2 regions of the Streptomyces sp. NPDC102270 genome follow, and region 2 is predicted to be linked to the other one. Evidence: riboswitches for the same ligand, from Rfam matches in the RefSeq annotation. Region 2 holds a riboswitch; the other holds the start of a gene.
The links. A riboswitch is a leader RNA that binds a small molecule or an ion and turns the genes downstream of it on or off. The one in region 2 is predicted to bind thiamine pyrophosphate.
Positions count from the first base shown of each region.

Region 1 (10,184 bases), on a different contig from region 2:
AACCGGAGCACCAGAGCAGGGGACTCAGAGCGAGCCCGGGAGCTGGAACGCGGACCGGAAGCCGGGAGCCGGTGGCCGGGAGATCCAGAACGGATTCGGATGGCAGGACCCGGAATCCGGAACACGGATCGGAGTCCGGGGGGCCAGAACCCCGGGCCCACCCCCTCGTCCCCACTCAGTGCTTGCGTCGCCGCCCTTTCCCCCCGCGTCCCATTGCGGGGCGGCGGTCGGCCGTGCCCGCGCTTGTACTGGTGGCCGGTACGGCTGCAGACGTCCCCGTTGCCTCCGCCTCCGTCCCCGGTCGGTCGGCCGAGACCACCAGGGCCGCGAGGACCGTGGTGACCGGTACCGAGGCGACGAGGCCGATCGAGCCGACCAGCGTGCGTACGATCTCCTCCGCCACCAACTCGCTGTTGGCTACGCCCCCCACGCTGGACTGCGCGATCGAGAAGAGCAGCAGCAGCGGCAGCGCCGCGCCGGCGTAGGCGAGGACGAGGGTGTTGACGACGGACGCGATGTGGTCGCGGCCGATCCGGATACCCGCGCGGTACAGCCCCCGCCAGCCCATCGTCGGGTTGGCCTCGTGCAGCTCCCAGACCGCCGAGGTCTGCGTGACCGTCACGTCGTCCAGGACACCGAGCGAGCCGATGATGACACCGGCGAGCAGCAGACCGCTCATGTCGATCGACGGGTACAGCCCGTGGATGAGCCCGGTGTTGTCGTCCGTGTTGCCCGTCAGCGCTGCCCAGCCGATGAACTGCGAGCCGAGGATACCGATCAGCACGAGCGAGATCAGCGTCCCCAGTACCGCCACGGAGGTACGGGCCGACAGGCCGTGGCACAGGTAGAGGGCGATCAGCATGATGGCGCTCGCCCCGATCACCGCCACGAGCAGTGGGTTCGAGCCCTGGAGGATCGCGGGCAGGATGAAGAAGTTCAGCACCATGAAGCTGATGGCCAGCGCGACCAGCGCCATGACTCCGCGCAGCCGCCCGACGACCACGACGGCGAGCGCGAAGATACCGGCGAGCAGCCCCATCGGGAACCTGCGGTTCACGTCGGCGACCGAGTACTGCAAGTCCCTGGGCGCGGAGGGCTCGTACGCGACCACGACCTTCTCGCCCTCGTGCAACTGCCGTGACTGGTCCGGCTGGACGATCTCCGTGAAGGTGCGGCCCTTGTCGTCGCCGGTGTCGACCCGGATCGTCGCCTTCTTGCAGGTGCCGTTCGCCTGTTGCTCGGCTGAGGAGCCCTCGGCTGTGGAGGTGTCCCCGGTGGGGGCCTCACCCGAGGCGTTCACCGACTTGCAGCTGACGCTCACGACCTTGCTGACCGTGGCCTGCTGGGTCTGCCGGTCGAAGCCGACTCCGGTGCGTTCGTGTGCCGGGGCGCCGCCGGGCCACAACACCCCGAGCCCCACCACCACGGCTACGCCGAACGGGATGAGGATCGCCGCGATGACCTTGCGCAGGTGCTTGGAGACGGGAGTTGCCGGTCCATGAGCATGACTGTGCGAGTGGCCGTGCCCACCGCCGGAACCGGGCCCGATCCCATGCCCGTGCGCGCCACCGGGACCTCGCTCGTCACCGGAACCACGCCCGTCACCGGGACCGTGCCCGTGTCCCTCGCCGCCATGGCCACCGTCGCCGCCATTGCCACCCCCCAGGCCGCCATCGCTGCCCAGGCCGCCCTGACTCGCGCCCTGACCGTGGCCGTAGCCGTGACCGCCGCCATACCCGCCATCGGGCTCGTGCTCATGCTCGCGCCGGTCGCCGGTCCCACCGGCCAGGCCGCCCCCGCCGTCTCCGAAGCCACCGCGGGAGCCGCTGCCGGGGCCGTGCCCAGGGCCGTTTCCGGAGCCCGGTCGGCGCGGAGGCTCGGGAGGCGGGTAAGGAGGCTGATGCGTCGTGGTCACCGACCGATCATCGCAAGAACGACAGGGGCCCTCTGTTCACCGCGCCCGAAGTGACGCTAGCGTGGAGCCACCTTTGTACACGCGGGAGCTCGGAGCACCGGGCTGAGAGGGCGCTGACCTCCGTCCCAGCGATGTTTCACGTGGAACGTCATCTCAAGCGAGTGATGTTCCCCACGAAGCGTCGGCAGACGGAAACCGCTGCGTCGACCGCCGAACCTGTTACCGGGTAATGCCGGCGTAGGGAGTAGGTCTCATGACCATCAAGGACGCGCGCACGCCTGCCTCCGACCAGCTCGACGGGGAGGCCGGGAAGTCCATCGGCTGGCACAAGGCGTTCATCGAGGGCTCGCGCCCCGATCTGCGGGTGCCGGTCCGTCAGGTGCACCTCACCAACGGGCAGTCGGTCACGCTGTACGACACGTCGGGCCCGTACACCGATCCGCTCACCGAGACGGACGTCCGCCGGGGCCTCGTGCCGCTGCGGGAGAACTGGATCATCGCCCGAGGGGACACCGAGGAGTACGCGGGCCGTCCCATGCGCCCCGAGGACGACGGGATCAAGCACACCTCACCGCGGGGTGGTCTCCGTAACCTCGACGCGGTCTTCCCGGGGAGGTCCCGCCAGCCGCGCCGTAGCCGTGACGGCAAGGCGGTCACACAGCTCGCCTACGCCCGCCGCGGCGAGGTCACACCGGAGATGGAGTACGTGGCCATCCGGGAGAACGTCTCTCCCGAGGTCGTGCGCGAGGAGATCGCGGCGGGGCGCGCGGTGCTGCCGGCGAACGTCAACCACCCGGAGATCGAGCCGATGATCATCGGCAAGCGGTTCCTGGTGAAGGTCAACGCCAACATCGGCAATTCCGCGGTGACCTCCTCCATCGAGGAGGAGGTCGAGAAGATGACCTGGGCGACCCGGTGGGGAGCCGACACGGTCATGGACCTGTCCACCGGCCGCAACATCCACACCACCCGCGAGTGGGTGCTGCGCAACTCCCCCGTCCCCATCGGCACGGTGCCGCTCTACCAGGCCCTGGAGAAGGTCGACGGTCGCGCCGAGGAGCTGACCTGGGAAATCTACAAGGACACGGTCATCGAGCAGGCCGAGCAGGGCGTGGACTACATGACGGTCCACGCGGGCGTGCGCCTGCCGTACGTACCCCTGACCGCGAACCGCAAGACGGGCATCGTCTCGCGCGGCGGCTCGATCATGGCGGCGTGGTGCCTCGCGCACCACAAGGAGTCGTTCCTGTACGAGAACTTCGAGGAACTGTGCGAGATCCTCGCCGCCTACGACGTCACGTACTCGCTGGGCGACGGGCTCCGGCCCGGTTCGATCGCGGACGCCAACGACGAGGCGCAGTTCGCGGAGTTGCGCACGCTGGGGGAACTCAACCGGATCGCGAAGCGTTTCAACGTACAGACCATGATCGAGGGCCCGGGACATGTTCCGATGCACAAGATCAAGGAGAACATCGACCTTCAGCAGGAGATCTGCGATGAAGCTCCGTTCTATACGCTCGGCCCGCTGACCACCGACATCGCTCCGGCCTACGACCACATCACCTCCGGCATCGGTGCCGCGATGATCGCCTGGTGGGGCACCGCGATGCTCTGCTACGTCACGCCCAAGGAGCATCTGGGCCTGCCCAACCGGGACGACGTCAAGACGGGTGTCATCACCTACAAGATCGCCGCCCACGCGGCCGACCTCGCCAAGGGACACCCAGGCGCCCAGGAGTGGGACGACGCCCTCTCCGACGCCCGCTTCGAGTTCCGCTGGGAGGACCAGTTCAACCTGGCCCTCGACCCCGACACCGCCCGGGAGTTCCACGACGAGACCCTCCCGGCCGAACCGGCCAAGACGGCCCACTTCTGCTCCATGTGCGGGCCGAAGTTCTGCTCGATGAAGATCTCCCAGGACATCCGCCGCCGTCACGGCGGCAGCCAGGAGGAGATCGAGGAGGGGATGGCGCAGAAGTCGAAGGAGTTCGCGGCGGCGGGCAACCGGGTCTATCTGCCGATCGCCGACTGATGTAGGCGAGCCGTCGGCGGGTGGCCTGTGGCCGGGTCTTCGGCTTGCGCTCCCCGTGGTGGGGGCGCAAGCCGAGGGGCTGCCGGGAGTTACTCCGGCTGGTGTTCCGGCCCCCCGAAGTCCGGGCTGGTGTAGTCCGGGCTGGTGAAGCTCGGGCGGGCACCGGAGGCTCCGTCGTCCGGGCTGCTGAAGCCCGGGCGGTCGTAGCCGAGGCTGGGCATCCGGCTGGGCGGTGCGGGCGGTGCCGTGTGGTGCAGTGCGGCGGTGCCGGGATCGGCGAGGGCGTCTCTGAGGAAGGGGAGGAGGCCGCGTTCCAGCAGGGCCTCGCGCCAGGCGTCCTTCGCCCGTGCCACCTCCTCGCTCAGTTCGCCGTACCCCGCGTCCGGCGAGGGCCGGTTGTGCAGTGCGGTGAGCAGCAGGCCGCAGGCGGCGACCAGGATCGCGGCCGCGGTCAGGGCGCCGAACACCCATCCGATAGTGATCATGGCGTGGGCGAACGCCGGCGGTGGGCTGAGCATCTGGAGGACGTAACCCACGAGCAGGAAAATCGCCGCGGCGATTCCGGCGAGGACGGGCGTCAGAACGGCGGCGACGGCGACGGCGCCCGCACCGGCGGTCTCGGCGACCTCTCCCATGGTGGTGGCGAGCCCCATCGCACCCGTGCCTGAATCGGCGGGGCCGGGTTCGTGCACGGACGACAGGGTGGACGGCGTCGACGGGCGGCGCTGTTCCTCGCGGACCTTCACGTAGTGCTGGTACTCGGTCGCCGCGGCCGCCGTGATGAGCGCGGTGGCGTTGAGGGCCATGGTGCGCAGCTGTTCGGGATTCAGCCGCTGTCCGACCGCGGCCAGTTCGGGACGGCGTGGTGCGGAGCGCAGCGCCTCATCGAGGATCCGCTCGTACTCCTGGCGGTCCTCGCTGTGCAGGTGCTGCGGAAGGCTGTTCATGTGCATCCCCCGATGCTCCGTAGGGCTTGGGGCTCGCATGCCAACGAGCCGTCGGGCAGAAACGGAGGGGAGCCTGCTACGGATAAGCAGATGGTAGAGCGGGCACGGCACAGGGTGACAGGGGGTTTCCAGAAATTGGCCTCTGGCCTGCGCGGTCGACGGTCGGTCCGTCCTGGGGGAATGTCTGGCCTGTGAAGGGTCAGATATCCAGAGGCAGTTGCTGGACCAGCAGTTTTCCGGCCATGGTCACCCCGCCGTCCATCGCGATGGCCAGTCCGTCGGCGTAGACGTGCGGTCCCTCCACCACCGGGCCGGAATCCTCCTTGTCGTCCTCGGAGCCGACTTCGCCGAGCAGATAGGGGATCGGGCTGTGGCCGTGCACGATGCGGGTGCCGCCGTATGTGTCGAGCAGGGAGCGCACATGGTCGGCGCCGCCTTCGTCGCGGAAGGAGAAACGCTTGGTGAACTTGCGGAACAGGTCCCAGACCTCGTCCGCGTCATTGCGCGTGATGGTCTCGCGGACGGTGTCGTTGACCGCCTCGATCGAGTCGCCGTAGTCGAGGTAGGCGGTGGTGTCTGAGTGCACCAGCAGATGCCCGTCGACCTCCTCGACGGCGTCCAGGCGGGACATCCACTGCAGGTGGTGGTCCTGGAGGCGGTCCATGTCGGTCTTCTGCCCGCCGTTGAGCAGCCAGGCCGCCTGGAAGGTGGCGGTGCCCGCGCCGGAGTTGACCGGCGTGTCGCCGAACCGCTTGGCGCCGATCAGCAGCAGCTCGTGGTTGCCCATGAGGGCCTTGCAGTAGCCGCCCGCCGCCGCGGCCTCCGCGGACAGCCGCATCACGAGGTCGATGACGCCGATGCCGTCGGGCCCGCGGTCGGTGAAGTCGCCGAGGAACCACAGCCGGGCGGTGCCCGCGCACCAGTTGCCCGCGGCGTCGACGAGGCCCTTCTCGTGGAGTGCGGCCATCAGTTCGTCGAGGTAGCCGTGGACGTCGCCGACGACGAACAGCGGGCCGGGACCCTCCTCCGCCCGCTCAGCGGGGTCGGCGGCCGTCTGGATCCCGTCACCGTGGTCGATGACGGGCAGGTCCTGCTCGGTGGGGGTGTATCCCTCCGGGTAGGCATCCTGGGCCGGGACGACATCACCGGGGTGCGTGCTGTGGCCGTACGGACCGGTCTCGTTGACGTACGCGGGCACCCGGAAGTCGCGCAGCACCGCCGTGCGCTCCACCTCGGGTCCCTGACCGGCCCCCTGAGTCATCAGACCCCTCCACCATCGCGCCGCATCTGCACCGCTTCGGACTGCCTGGTCGCAGCGGCCCGCGGTGTCGTGGGCCCATCATAGGAATGCGGATCGCGCCATGTGATGACCCAGGGGTGGTGAATCGGAGCAAGACTCCTGTTCACCGCGGCATTCGCCCCGTTTGGACCGGGCTTCGACCCCGCCGGCCGTCTCCCGGCTACTCCTCCTCGGGCGACCGCGGCGGGCTGACCGTCGTGCGCGGGGCCCGCCGCTGGGACGAGGTGCGCACGATCAGCTCCGTCGGTATCACCTGCTCGACCGGTTGGTCCGATGCGACCCCTTCGATGGCATCGATGAGGAGCTGGATCACGGCCGTGCCGATGCGGCGGGGCTTGAGAGAGAGCGTGGTGACGGGCGGCTCGGTGCTGGCGTACACGGTGGACTCGCTGCAGCAGACGATCAGCAGGTCGTCCGGGACGCGCAGCCCGTAGCGTCGGGCGGCGGCCAGCAGGTCGGTGCCGTTCGGGTCGAACAGGCCGTAGACGGCGTCCGGTCGGTCGGGGCGGGCGAGCAGCCGGTCGGCGGCGACGGCGCCCGCGCACGGATCGTGCGCCGGGTAGGCCTCGTAGACCGGATCCTGGCCCACCCGCTCGCACCAGTGCAGATACGCGGTGGTCGACAGATGGGTGTACGTGTCCGTCGTCGTCCCGGTCAGCAGGCCGATGCGGCGGGCGCCGGCGTCTGCCAGATGGTCGAGGATGCCGAGGACGGCAGCCTCGTGGTCGTTGTCGACCCAGGCGGTGACCGGCAGCGACCCGGCCGGGCGGCCGTCCGACACCACCGGCAGACCCTGCCGGACCAGCTCGCTGACGACCGGGTCCTGGTCGGACGGGTCGATGACCACCGTGCCGTCCAGGGCGACGTTCGACCAGACGTCGTGGCGCGAGGTCGCGGGGAGGATGACGAGGGCGTAGCCGCGGGCGAGCGCGGCGGAGGTTGCGGCGCGCGCCATCTCGGCGAAGTACGCGAACTCGGTGAAGGTGAAAGGTTCATCCCCGTACGTCGTCACGGTCAGGCCGATAAGTCCCGACTTGCCGGTACGGAGGGTTCTGGCCGCGGCCGAGGGGCGGTAGCCCAGTCGGTCGGCGACCTCCCTGACATGGCGGCGGGTGGCGTCCGGGAGCCTGCCCTTTCCGTTCAGGGCATCGGAGACGGTCGTGATGGAGACTCCGGCGGCGGCGGCCACGTCTCTGATGCCCGCCCGGCCCGGCCGACTGCCTCGACGTGAGGTTTCCGCGCGGCTCACCTGGTGCTTCCCTGCTGCTGTCATGGCGAGCCGATAGTAGGGCTCATGTGGTGGGGTAGGGCGGACGCATATGCACGCGTTGACAGGCACGTTTCTGCAAGGTCATTTACTACCAACTGCCTGGGAAACAAAGCCAGTTAAACGATCCAATGGCACTACGTAACTTGTCGGCACGCATGGGCCTGCCAAGTTCCCGATGTTTCGAAGAGGTCTCAACTCACCTTCACGGGTGACGCGCGCTACGGCGTGAGCCACCGGCGCATAGATATATGTGACCGCGCCCCCTGATTCGTCTGACTTCGTACGGTGATGCCCCTGATGCCGGTGGGGCCGATGAGGTTGGTTCTCACCTGTACGCAGCGGGGCCCAATCCTCATAAGGTGAGCAGTATTGGAAGCCGGCTGCCGGAGTCGGCCGCCATGCGTCGGTGGTCATGAGGAGGACTGCGGTGAGTGAGACAAGCCCCAAGCTGCGTGCCGAGCTGGAGGGGATCCCCACGTACAAGCCGGGCAAGCCCGCCGCTGCCGGCGGTCCGGTGGCCTACAAGCTGTCCTCCAACGAGAACCCGTACCCGCCGCTGCCGGGCGTGCTGGAGACCGTGACGGCCGCGGTCTCCACCTTCAACCGCTACCCGGACATGGCCTGCACGGGCCTGATGAACGAGCTGTCCGAGCGCTTCGGTGTCCCGCTCTCCCACCTGGCCACCGGCACCGGCTCCGTCGGCGTCGCCCAGCAGCTCGTCCAGGCGACCTCGGGACCGGGCGACGAGGTAATCTACGCGTGGCGGTCCTTCGAGGCGTACCCGATCATCACGCAGATCAGCGGTGCCACCTCGGTGCGGATACCGCTGACGGCCGGCGATGTGCACGACCTGGACGCGATGGCCGACGCGATCACCGAGCGGACCCGGCTGATCTTCGTCTGCAACCCCAACAACCCGACGGGCACGGTCGTGAGGCGGGCCGAGCTGGAACGGTTCCTCGACCGGGTGCCCAGTGACGTACTGGTGGTGCTGGACGAGGCATACCGCGAGTTCATCCGGGACCCCGAGGTGCCGGACGGCGTGGAGCTGTACCGCACGCGGCCGAACGTCTGTGTGCTGCGCACCTTCTCCAAGGCGTACGGCCTCGCCGGCCTCAGGGTCGGCTTCGCGATCGCCCACGAGCCGGTGGCCGCGGCGCTGCGCAAGACGGCGGTGCCCTTCGGGGTGAGCCAGCTCGCACAGGAGGCGGCGATCGCCTCGCTGCGCGCCGAGGACGAACTCCTGGGCCGGGTCGGCTCGCTGGTCTGTGAGCGCAACCGTGTGGTGGAGGGGCTGCGGGCCCAGGGCTGGACGGTGCCGGAGACCCAGGCCAACTTCGTCTGGCTGCGGCTGGGGGAGCGCACGGTCGACTTCGCGGCGGCGTGCGAGCAGCACGGCGTGGTCGTACGGCCCTTCGCGGGCGAGGGGGTGCGCGTGACGGTCGGCGAGGCCGAGGCGAACGACATCTTCCTGAAGGCGGCGGAGGGCTTCCGCAAGGAGTTCTAGCTCACACCGGCCGCGCGTCTGCGCAGGTCGGGGCAGGTCGGCGAGGGGGGTCCCGGCGGTAATCGGGACCCCCCTTCGGCTATCGAAAGCAGGTGCGGCATACTGGGCTTGTGAATGTGAACGCTTTCACAAGCGGTCGCTTCACCCGCATTTGTTCCACAAGCCTGTGAGGTAAGGAGCGGCGACGTGGACCTGGCTCTGGCGCCGGAGACCCTGGCGCGCTGGCAGTTCGGCATCACCACCGTCTACCACTTCCTGTTCATCCCCCTGACGATCTCCCTGGCCGCCCTCACGGCAGGCCTCCAGACCGCCTGGGTGCGTACGGAGAAGCAGAAGTACCTCAGGGCCACCAAGTTCTGGGGCAAGCTCTTCCTGATCAACATCGCGATGGGGGTCGTCACCGGCATCGTGCAGGAGTTCCAGTTCGGCATGAACTGGTCCGACTACTCGCGCTTCGTCGGCGATGTCTTCGGCGCCCCGCTCGCCTTCGAGGCCCTGATCGCCTTCTTCTTCGAGTCCACCTTCATCGGCCTGTGGATCTTCGGCTGGGACAAGCTGCCCAAGAAGATCCACCTGGCCTGCATCTGGATGGTCTCGATCGGCACGATCCTGTCGGCGTACTTCATCCTCGCGGCCAACTCGTGGATGCAGCACCCCGTCGGCTACCGGATCAACAAGGAGAAGGGCCGCGCGGAACTCACCGACTTCTGGGCGGTGCTGACCCAGAACACCGCGCTCGCCCAGGTCTTCCACACGATGTCCGCCTGCTTCCTGACCGGCGGCGCCTTCATGGTCGGCATCGCGGCCTGGCACCTGTTCCGCAAGAAGCACATCCCCGTGATGAAGACCTCGCTGCGCCTCGGCCTGGTCACCGTGGTCATCGCCGGCATGCTCACCGCGATCAGCGGTGACACGCTCGGCAAGGTCATGTTCAAGCAACAGCCGATGAAGATGGCGGCCGCCGAGGCCCTGTGGGACGGTCAGGACTCCGCACCCTTCTCGATCTTCGCCTACGGCGACGTGGAGAAGGGCCACAACAGCGTGGCCATCGAGATCCCGGGCCTGCTGTCCTTCCTCGCCAACGACGACTTCACCTCATACATCCCCGGCATCAACGACGTCAACAAGGCCGAGCAGCAGAAGTACGGGCCGGGCGACTACCGGCCCAACATCCCCGTCACCTTCTGGGCCTTCCGCTGGATGATCGGCTTCG
Region 1 covers NZ_JBIWLX010000005.1:322,377-332,560, forward strand. The annotation lists gene ACIRP7_RS11785 (YibE/F family protein) at 176-1,915, opposite strand; TPP riboswitch at 1,987-2,176, shown strand; gene thiC (phosphomethylpyrimidine synthase ThiC) at 2,169-3,947, shown strand; gene ACIRP7_RS11795 (hypothetical protein) at 4,037-4,900, opposite strand; gene ACIRP7_RS11800 (metallophosphoesterase) at 5,094-6,155, opposite strand; gene ACIRP7_RS11805 (LacI family DNA-binding transcriptional regulator) at 6,355-7,467, opposite strand; gene hisC (histidinol-phosphate transaminase) at 7,892-8,971, shown strand; gene ACIRP7_RS11815 (cytochrome ubiquinol oxidase subunit I) at 9,158-10,184, shown strand, end outside.
Region 1: another riboswitch for thiamine pyrophosphate. It lies ahead of thiC (phosphomethylpyrimidine synthase ThiC); the one in region 2 lies ahead of thiO (glycine oxidase ThiO).

Region 2 (10,184 bases):
GACCTCACGGAACGCCTCGTCCTGGCGCGGGTTGCCGACGGGGGTGGCCCAGCCGCGTGGGTTGGCGACGAAGACCTGCACGGTCTCGGCGTCGAGGTCCTGGGCGTACGACATGCCCACCGAGTGAAGGCCACCGGCCACGGGGACGTGGCCGCCGACGGGGTTGCGCTGTGTTGTCACCGATCCAGGGTGCCATTGCCTGCGGCGCTCGGGCCGGTGGGGTGGGGGCAGCCCCTTGCCTCGGGTGGCTGCGGGCCCCCGGGGGCCGGGCGCGCAGTTCCCCGCGCCCCTGGGCAGGGGGCCGCGCCCGTGGTTTGTGAGGTAAGGAAGGGCGCCCGCGCGGAGCGCCCGTCAGCGGATGGTGATCGTGATCGTCGAACCCTTGGGAGCCGTGTCGCCGCCGTCCACCGACTGCTTCTTCACCGTGTCGCCGAACAGGCCCAGCAGGCCGCGGTCCTCCTCGACCTGGAAGCCCGCCTTCTCCAGTTCCGACTTGGCGTCGTCCACGCTGTCGCCCGTGACATCCGGGACCTCGACCATCTCCGGGCCCTTGGAGATCGTCAGCGTGACGGTGTCGCCGTCGGCCGCCTGGCTGCCGGGGTCCGGGGTCTGCCGGGCGACCTGGCCCGCGTCGTCGTCGGAGTTGACCCGCGCGGTGGCGACCTTGACCTTCAGGCCGGCCTCCGCCAGATCGGCCTTGGCGTCCGCCAGGTCCTCGCCGGTGACGTCCGGGACGTCGACCGGGGCGCCCTTGCTGACGGTGAGCGCGATCGCCGAGCCCGCGCGCAACGTGGTGCCGCCCCCGGGGTCGGTGCCGATCACGAACCCCTTGGGGACGTCGTCGCTGAACTCCCGGGTCACCATGCCCGGTTGGAGTCCTTCCGTCTTCAGCCGGGTTCTCGCCCTGCCGAGTTCGTAGCCGTCCACGTCGGGCACCTTCACCGTCTGCGGGCCCTTGGAGAGGGTGATCGACACGGAGTCGTGGTTCCGTATCCGGGTGCCGACCTCCGGGTCCGTGCTGATGACCGTGCCGCGCTTGACGGTGTCGCTGTAGGCGTAGGTGACCTTGCCGGTCTCCAGACCGGACTCGTCCAGCCGGTCCCGGGCCTGTGCCTCGGTCTTCGCCAGGAGGGCCGGGACCTGCGTGAACTGGCCGGAGTTGATGTACCAGACGCCCGCCCCGAGTCCGAGGGTCAGCAGGACCGCGGCGACGATCAGGAGCGGGCCGCGTCGGGAACCGCCCGAGGAGCGGCCGCGCCGGGACGGCGGGAGCGGGGGACTCTCCAGGACGCTGGTGCGGTGGTACACCGGCGCGGGTTCGTCCTCGTTGACCGGCAGCAGACGCGGCACCGTCAGGGCGCGCGGGATCACGCTCGTGCTGTTCTCGGCGCCGGCGTACTCCGCCGACAGCGCCTGCGGCGGCACCGCGTCCAGCTGGTCGGCGCTCAGCCGGCCATAGGCCTCGCGGGTCTGCGCGAGCAGTGCCACGGCGTCGTACGGACGCAGGTCCGGGGTACGGGCGGTGGCCGACGCGACCAGTTCGTCCAGTTCGTACGGCAGCCCCGGGACCACGGCCGAGGGGGGCGGGACGTCCTCGTGGAGGTGCTTGTAGAGGACTATGGCGGGGGAGTCGCCGTCGTGCGGCTGGCTGCCGGTCAGCATCTCGTACAGGACGACACCGCACGCGTACACGTCGACGCGGGCGTCCGCGGCGCCCGGCTGCTCGATCTGCTCGGGTGAGAGATAGGACACGGTGCCGAGGACGGCTCCGGTGCTGCTCGTCACCGTGTTGACCGACCGCACGAGACCGAAGTCGGCGACCTTGACCCGGCCGTCGTCCCCTATCAGGACGTTCTCCGGCTTCATGTCCCGGTGCACGAAACCGGCGCGGTGCGCGGCGCCGAGCGCGGCGAGCACCGGCTCCAGGATGTCCAGGGCGGCGCGCGGCTGCAGGGCCCCGCGCTCGCGCAGCACGTCACGCAGGGTGCAGCCGGCGACGTACTCCATGGCGAGATAGACGTACGACCCGTCGGTGCCCTGGTCGAAGACCTGCACCACGTTGGGGTGGGCGAGCCGGGCGACGGACTTGGCCTCCCGGATGAACCGCTCGACGAAGGTCCCGTCCGCCGCGAGCGCGGGGTGCATCACCTTGAGCGCGAGCACGCGGTCCAGGCGGGTGTCCAGGGCCCGGTAGACCGTGGCCATCCCGCCGACCGCGATCCGCGCGTCCACGCGATAGCGGCCGTCGAGCACCTGCCCGACCAGCGGGTCCTGAAGGGTCGTATCCACGCAGGCGAGTGTACGAGCCGCCGCTGACAGTCGATTCGGTTCGACCCGATCGGGGCGGTACTGCAGCCGAGCTGTGACGAGGATCGCACGGGGGGAACGCGCGCCTCTCTAGGCAGGTGTACCGGACGCATTCAGCCCTGGGCGCGACTACTGAAAAGCCGGCCGCTCCGGATCCAGCGCCGCCAGGCCCTCCGCAGGAGACGAGGCCTGCGCGTAGTGCCGCCGGGGAATCCGCCCTGCCCGGCGCGCCAGCCGCCCCGCCTCCACCGCGTGCCGCATCGCATGCGCCATCAGCTCGGGCTCCTGCGCCCGCGTCACCGCCGAGGCGAGCATCACACCCGCGCACCCCAGTTCCATCGCCAGGGCCGCGTCCGACGCCGTGCCCGCCCCCGCGTCCAGGATCACCGGCACACGCGCGTGCTCGACGATCAGCTGGAAGTTGTGCGGATTGCGGATGCCGAGGCCGGAGCCGATCGGCGAGCCCAGCGGCATGATCGCCGCGCAGCCCACGTCCTCCAGCTTGCGGGCCAGCACAGGGTCGTCGTTCGTGTACGGCAGCACCGTGAAGCCGTCGTCGACCAGCGTCTCCGCCGCGTCCAGCAGCTCTATGGGGTCCGGCAGCAGGGTGCGCTCGTCGGCGATGACCTCCAGCTTGACCAGGTCCGTGCCGAGCGCCTCGCGCGCGAGGCGGGCCGTCAGGACGGCCTCCCCGGCGGTGAAACAGCCCGCCGTGTTCGGGAGCACCCGAATGCCGAGCTTCTCGAGCACGGACAGCACCGAGCCGTGCACCGAGGGGTTCACCCGCCGCATCGCGACCGTCGTCAGCTCCGTGCCGGAGGCGACCAGCGCCCGTTCCAGCACCTCCAGGCTGGGCGCGCCGCCCGTGCCCATGATCAGCCGGGACGAGAAGGACGTACCGCCGATGACAAAGGGATCGTCGGCCATCGGTCAGCCTCCTTGGACGGCGGTGAGGACTTCCACGCGGTCTCCCTCGGCGAGTGGCGTCGAGGGCCACTGCGTGCGCGGGACCACGGTCTCGTTGAGCGCGGCGGCCACCCCGGCGGGCGCCGCCGTCACCGCCCGCACGACGGTGTCGAGAGCCGTGCCGGGAGCGAACTCCCGCGGCTCTCCGTTGACGGAGATGTTCATGCCGGCTGCTCCAGGAGCTCCGTGGCGGCGAAGCGCCTCGGGGTGAACGGGCGTGCCGCGTCGGGGAGCTCACCGGTCGTCAGGACGTGCACCATGGCGTCCCCGGTGATCGGCGTGAGCAGCACGCCATTGCGATAGTGGCCGGTCGCGAGCACCAGCCCGGCCAGTTCCGTGGGCCCGAGCAGCGGGGCGTTGTCCGGGGAGCCCGGGCGCAGTCCCGCGCGGGTCTCTGTGAGCGGCAGTTCGGTGATGCCGGGGACGAGTTCGTGGGCGTCCCGCAGCAGCTCGTACACCCCGCCCGCGGTCACCGTCGTGTCCCACCCCAGCTCCTCGCTGGTCGCGCCGATCACCAGCTCTCCGCTCTCGCGCGGCACCAGATAGACCTGGCTGCCGCGGACCACGGCCCGCACCGTGCGGCTCAGGAAGGGCGCGCAGCGCGGAGGAACGGTCAGCCGGAGCACCTGGCCCTTGACGGGCCGTACCGGGGGCAGGACGTCCGCGGGGATCCCTTCGAGGCGGCCGCTGAGGCTTCCGGCGGCGAGCACGACCTGGCCCCCGCCCAGGTCGTCGCCGTCAGTCGTGGTGACTCCCGCGGCCCGGTCCCCCGCGACACGGAGGCCCTTGGCCCACGCGCGGTGGAAGACGACACCTGCCTGCTCGCACGCGGCCAGCAACGCGCGCGTGAGGCGGCGCGGATCGATCTGGTGGTCGCCGTCCACCCGCAGCCCGCCCCGCACCCCCGGCGCGAGCATCGGCTCCAGCCGCCGGCACTCCCGGCCGGACAGCCACTCCGACTCCAGCCCCGACTGCCGCTGGAGCGCGTGCAGTTCGCGGAGGTGGGCGCGGTCGTCGGCGTCCAGGGCGACGGCGAGCGTGCCGCACCGGCGGTAACCGAGATCCTGTCCGGTCAGTTCGGTGAGCTCGGCCGCGAAGGCGGGATAGCGCTGGGCGGAGGCGAGGTTCAGGCCCAGCAGGGTCTGCTCGCCGTAGTGCAGTTCGGTGACCGCGGCCAGCATCCCGGCGGCCACCTGGGCGGCCCCGCCGCCCGGTTCGGGATCCACGACGGCCGTGGTGAGACCGTGCTGGGCGGCCCGCCAGGCCGTGACCAGGCCGATGATGCCGCCCCCGACGACGAGGACGTCTGACGTACGTGAGGACATGGGCGTCCAGCCCCTCCCTTCGCCGGCATGACCCGGATCAGGTTCGTACGGTCGGAGGCCGCCAGCCTCCCTCTCAGCCCGGTGCGTCCGGGCTCCCGCGAGTGCTCTACGTTGGCCACCCTAGCCCGTGCCCGTGTGCCGCTGTAAGGGAGCCTCGCACCATGCCCCGCTCGCTCGACGGTCTCGTCCTCGCCCCGGTGGCCGATCAGGCACCGGGTCAGGTCGGGACGCGCACCCGGTTCACCTACCACGAGAAGGACGGGGAGATCTGGGCGGAGTACGCGGGCGGCGACGTCGTACGCGGCCATCTCGTCGGCACGCGCGCGGGGGACCGTCTCGACTTCCGGTACGTCCAGCTCAAGCCTGACGGGACGACATCCTCCGGGCACTGTGTCTCGACGGTCGTGGAGCTTCCCGACGGCCGGGTGCGGCTGGAGGAGACGTGGGAGTGGGAGTCGCAACCGGGCAGCGGGACGAGCGTTGTGGAGCAGGTCACGGAGCACGACTCCTGACTGACTGATTGTCAGGTGACTATGGTGATCAAATGAGCGAGCAGATGCAGGCGCGGGCGCAGCGGCGGGTGGTCGTGGTCGGCGCGGGCATGGCCGGGGTGCAGACCGCGGTCGCCCTGCGGGAACAGGGCTTCACGGGAACCGTCACGCTGATCGGCGCGGAGCCCCATCAGCCGTACGACCGTCCGCCGCTCTCCAAGGCCGTGCTGCTGGGCAAGGCCGAGGGATCCGCCTTCGACGTGGACTTCGAGGCCCTCGGCATCGAACTGCAGCTCGGCCGCGAGGCGCTGGGCGTGCGCCCCGACGCGCACGAGCTGGACACCGAGGCCGGGCCCTGCCCGTACGACGTCCTGGTCATCGCCACCGGTGCCGAACCGATCCGGCTGCCCGGCACGGAGGGCGTGCCCGGCGTGCATCTGCTGCGCACCCTCGACGACGCCGAGCGACTGCGCCCCGTGCTGGCCCGGCAGCACGACATCGTGGTCGTCGGCGCGGGCTGGATCGGCGCCGAGTTCGCCACCGCCGCACGCGAGTCGGGCTGCGCGGTGACGGTCGTGGAAGCCGCCGACCGGCCGCTCGCGGGCGCGCTGCCCGCCGAGGTGGCCGCGCCGATGGCCTCCTGGTACGCCGACGCCGGGGCCGTTCTGCGGACGAACGCGCGCGTGGAGCGTGTCGATCCGGGCGCGGTCGTCCTGGACGACGGTTCCCGGGTGGCCGCGGGCGCTGTGGTGGTCGGTATCGGCGCCCGGCCGGCAACGGCCTGGCTCGCCGGTTCCGGCATCGAGCTGGGCGCCCACCGCGAGGTCCTCGCCGACGACCGGCTGCGCACCTCCGCGCCGGACGTCTACGCGGTCGGCGACTGCGCCTCCTTCCCCTCGGCGCGGTACGGCGAGCGCCTGCTGGTCCACCACTGGGACAACGCCCTCCAGGGCCCCCGCACGGTGGCCGCCGACATCCTGGGCGAGACCCCCACGGTCTACGACCCGGTCCCGTACTTCTGGTCCGAGCAGTTCGGCCGCTTCGTCCAGTACGCCGGCCACCACGCTTCCGCCGACACGACCCTGTGGCGCGGCGAGCCGTCCGGTCCCGCCTGGACGGTGTGCTGGCTGCGCGAGAACCGCCTGGTGGCCCTCCTGGCGGTGGGCCGGCCCCGCGACCTGGCCCAGGGCCGCCGCCTGATCGAGGCGGGCACGGAGATGGACCCGGAACTGTTGGCAGACCCGGCGAGACCGCTCAAGGCGGCGACGGCGTAGGCGGCCCGGGGCCCGGCGATTCCTGAGCGGCGAGGGCGAGGGCGTGGGCGGCCCGTCCGGCCACGGAGGCCGACGATGGCGCAGGCAAGGTCGCCCCGGTGAAGGCCTCCGGAAAGGGCGACGAGTCCGTCGCCTTCTCCGTCGCCTCCGACATGGACGGCGAGGCGACCGGGCCCCGTATGCCGCCGCTGGCAACCACGGCGGAGGCGGACCACCGTGTCGTGACCCGGGCAAGGCCCTTCCGCCGCGGTGGCGCGGTCTGGTGGTGTTTGACGCGCCTGAGCTGCTGGCGGCCATGCTTTCGGCCGTCTGGGCAGCGTGTCGCGCGATCGGTCGCGGTCGGCGAATTGCGGTGGCGGGTCGCTCGGCGGCGCGGCCTAGTGGTGCCTGATGCCCCTGACCTACCGGCGGCCACGCTTGGGCTTCCCGGGCGAGGCGCTGCGCAATCGGACGCCACCGGCGATCACAGTGGCGCGTCGGTCGGCGGCGTGGTCCGGCGACGCGGCCCGATACTGCTCGGTGCCCCTGACCTGCTGCCGGCCTCTCTTTCGGCCCCCGGGGCCACCCTGAGCGCACCCGGCGATCAGCCCTTCCGTCCCCCCGTCGGAGGTGCCCCGGCTTCCGACTGTCAGTGCGGGATGGCACGCTTAATCCCGTGACCGAGATTGACGCAAAGATCGATGCTCTCGTCCCCGCCTGGCTCACCCTCCCCGACATCGCAGAGATGCTCGATGTCGAGGTGACGCGTGTGCGGCAGCTGGTCAAGGAGGGCCAGCTCATCGCCGTACGCCGTGGTGAGAACCGCGCGCTGCACGTGCCCGCCGCCTTCATCGACGTGGCCGAGCAGAAGGTCGTCAAGGGCCTGACCGGGACCCTGACGCTCCTGAGGGACGACGGCTTCACCGACGAAGAGATGCTGGAGTGGCTCTTCACGCCCGACGACAGCCTGCCCGGCACCCCCGCGCAGGCCCTGAGCGAGAATCGCGGCACGGAGGTGAAGCGCCGGGCCCAGGCGCTCGCCGTCTGATCCGAACCACACCGGCGTACGGGCCGTGACCACCGAGGCCACGGCCACGGTCCGGCACGGCCCGTACGCCACCGAACCCGGGGGAGACACACGCATGCCCGACACCGCCCGCACCCAGCTCGCCGACGCCCGTGTCTACCTGTGCACGGACGCCCGCAGGCGCCAGGGCGACCTCGCCGAGTTCCTGGACGCGGTCCTGGCCGGCGGTGTCGACATCGTGCAGCTGCGGGACAAGGGCATGGAGGCGGCCGAGGAACTGGAGCATCTGCGGGTGTTCGCCGACGCCTGCGCGCGCCACGGCAAGCTTCTCGCGGTCAACGACCGGGCCGACGTCGCCCACGCGGCCGGTGCCGACGTACTGCATCTGGGCCAGGGCGACCTGCCCGTCCCCGCCGCCCGCGCGATCCTCGGCGACGACATCCTCATAGGCCGCTCCACCCACGCCGAGTCGGAGGCCGCAGCGGCCGCCGAGCAGGACGGCGTGGACTACTTCTGCACCGGCCCCTGCTGGCCGACCCCCACCAAGCCGGGCCGGCACGCCCCCGGCCTCGACCTGGTCCGCCACACCGCCGCCCTCGGCACCGACCGCCCCTGGTTCGCCATCGGGGGCATCGACCTCGGCAACCTCGACGAGGTCCTGGAGGCCGGCGCCCGCCGGGTCGTGGTCGTCCGGGCGATCACCGAGGCGGACGATCCGGGCGCGGCCGCCGCGGAGTTCGCGAAGCGGTTGCGTGACACGTGGTGACGGGTCGGCGCCGACCGGAGAGGCCGGTCGCATGATCGGCCCGGTGTCCGAAGGATGGACAACAAGTCGACAAAACGGGCAAATTTCCCTGATCTGGTTGGGTGACCGCTGCCCCCTGGCTAACCTGCCGGTATGGCCCTAGGAACCGCATCCACCAGGACTGACCGCGCACGCACGGTGCGCGACATGCTCGCCGCGGGAAAGACGACGTACTCCTTCGAGTTCTCGGCGCCGAAGACCCCCAAAGGCGAGCGGAACCTGTGGAGCGCCCTCAGGAGGGTCGAGGCGGTCGCCCCGGACTTCGTCTCCGTCACCTACGGCGCCGGCGGCTCCACCCGCGCGGGCACCGTCAAGGAGACCCAGCAGATCGTCGCGGACACCACCCTGACCCCGGTCGCCCACCTCACCGCGGTCAACCACTCCATCGCGGAACTGCGCAACATCATCGGCCAGTACGCCGACGCCGGGATCCGCAACATGCTGGCCGTGCGCGGCGACCCGCCCGGCGACCCGATGGCCGAGTGGGTGGCGCACCCCCAGGGCCTGACCTACGCCGCCGAACTCGTCCGGCTCATCAAGGAGTCGGGCGACTTCTGTGTCGGTGTCGCCGCCTTCCCGGAGATGCACCCGCGCTCCGCCGACTGGGACACCGACGTCGCGCGCTTCGTGGACAAGTGCCGTGCCGGCGCCGACTACGCCATCACCCAGATGTTCTTCCAGCCGGAGTCCTATCTGCGGCTGCGTGACCGAGTCGACGCGGCGGGCTGCGCGACCCCCGTCATCCCGGAGATCATGCCCGTGACCAGCGTCCGGATGCTGGAGCGGCTACCACAGCTCAGTAACGCGATCATCCCCTCCGTCCTGAAAGAGCGGATCCTCACAGCAAAGGACGATCCGGCCGCTGTACGCTCAATCGGAATCGAGTTCGCCACGGAGTTCTGCGCGCAACTGCTGTCCGAGGGAGTGCCCGGACTGCACTTCATCACGCTCAACAACTCAACGGCCTCGCTGGAAATCTACGAAAACCTGGGTCTGCACCATCCACCGCAGGCCTAGACCGGCCGCACGGACATACGACACACTGCGTAGCGGTCACTGGGAGAGGGGCGTACATGGGCTGGACGGTCCTCTACATCGCGTTCGGATTCGTCGCGCTGTGGCTGCTCGGCGAGGTGCTGCTGCAGTACAAGGCGCGACTGCGCTGGCGGCTGCTCGCCTTCGTCGGCTTCCTCGGTGTGGTCCTCGGCGTGCTGATCCCGTCGGTGATCGTCATCGGCCTGGGCGCGATCGCCTTCGCGGTCGGCCAGACCTACGTCACCCTGTCCTTCCGTCGCGGCTTCGAGCAGGGCTGGGCGGTCAACCCCCCGGCCGCACTGGGCGGTCTGACCGGCGGCAAGAAGAGCCGCCGCGAGCGCGGCCGCGAGGAGCCCGACCTGGAGGCCTCCGACCTGGCGACGGGCGGCGCGGCCCATCTCGATGAGACCGGGTACGACCAGGGCCGGCCGGACAACACCGCCGGCTTCGGCCACGACGACGACTACGACCGCGACGACGTCTTCACGCCCGCACGCTCCGCCGCCCCCACGGCCGCCGAGACCACCTCGGTCTACGAGCCGCAGCCGCTGCCCGACGACACCGGCTCCTACGGCGTGTACAACGACTCCGCCTACGCCGGTGACCAGTCCTACGCGTCCACGGGCCAGACACAGGACCAGTACGCGACGGCCGCCGCCGACCAGACCTACGGCTACGACGGCTACACCGGCTACGACCAGCAGCAGTACGGCTACGACCCGGCCGGACAGCAGCAGTACGCCGCCTACTCCGACCCGTACATCGGCACCCAGACCTATGGCGCGGGCTCGTACGACACCTCCTACGGCGGCCAGCAGCAGTTCGTCCAGCAGGGCTACGACCAGTACGGCGGGACGTACGGCGGCGAGACCCCGGCCGGCGGGGTGTGGGTGCCGCAGCAGCGCACCGACGAGTCCTACGGCGGTGAACTCCCGCAGGAGCAGGGGTACTACCAGGACGACAGCGGCCAGGGGC
Region 2 covers NZ_JBIWLX010000006.1:8,542-18,725, forward strand. The annotation lists gene ACIRP7_RS12715 (deoxyribonuclease IV) at 1-180, opposite strand, end outside; gene pknB (Stk1 family PASTA domain-containing Ser/Thr kinase) at 352-2,289, opposite strand; gene ACIRP7_RS12725 (thiazole synthase) at 2,437-3,234, opposite strand; gene thiS (sulfur carrier protein ThiS) at 3,238-3,438, opposite strand; gene thiO (glycine oxidase ThiO) at 3,435-4,598, opposite strand; TPP riboswitch at 4,596-4,707, opposite strand; gene ACIRP7_RS12740 (hypothetical protein) at 4,760-5,110, shown strand; gene ACIRP7_RS12745 (NAD(P)/FAD-dependent oxidoreductase) at 5,143-6,363, shown strand; gene ACIRP7_RS12750 (Rv2175c family DNA-binding protein) at 7,019-7,390, shown strand; gene thiE (thiamine phosphate synthase) at 7,485-8,135, shown strand; gene metF (methylenetetrahydrofolate reductase [NAD(P)H]) at 8,268-9,191, shown strand; gene ACIRP7_RS12765 (hypothetical protein) at 9,248-10,184, shown strand, end outside.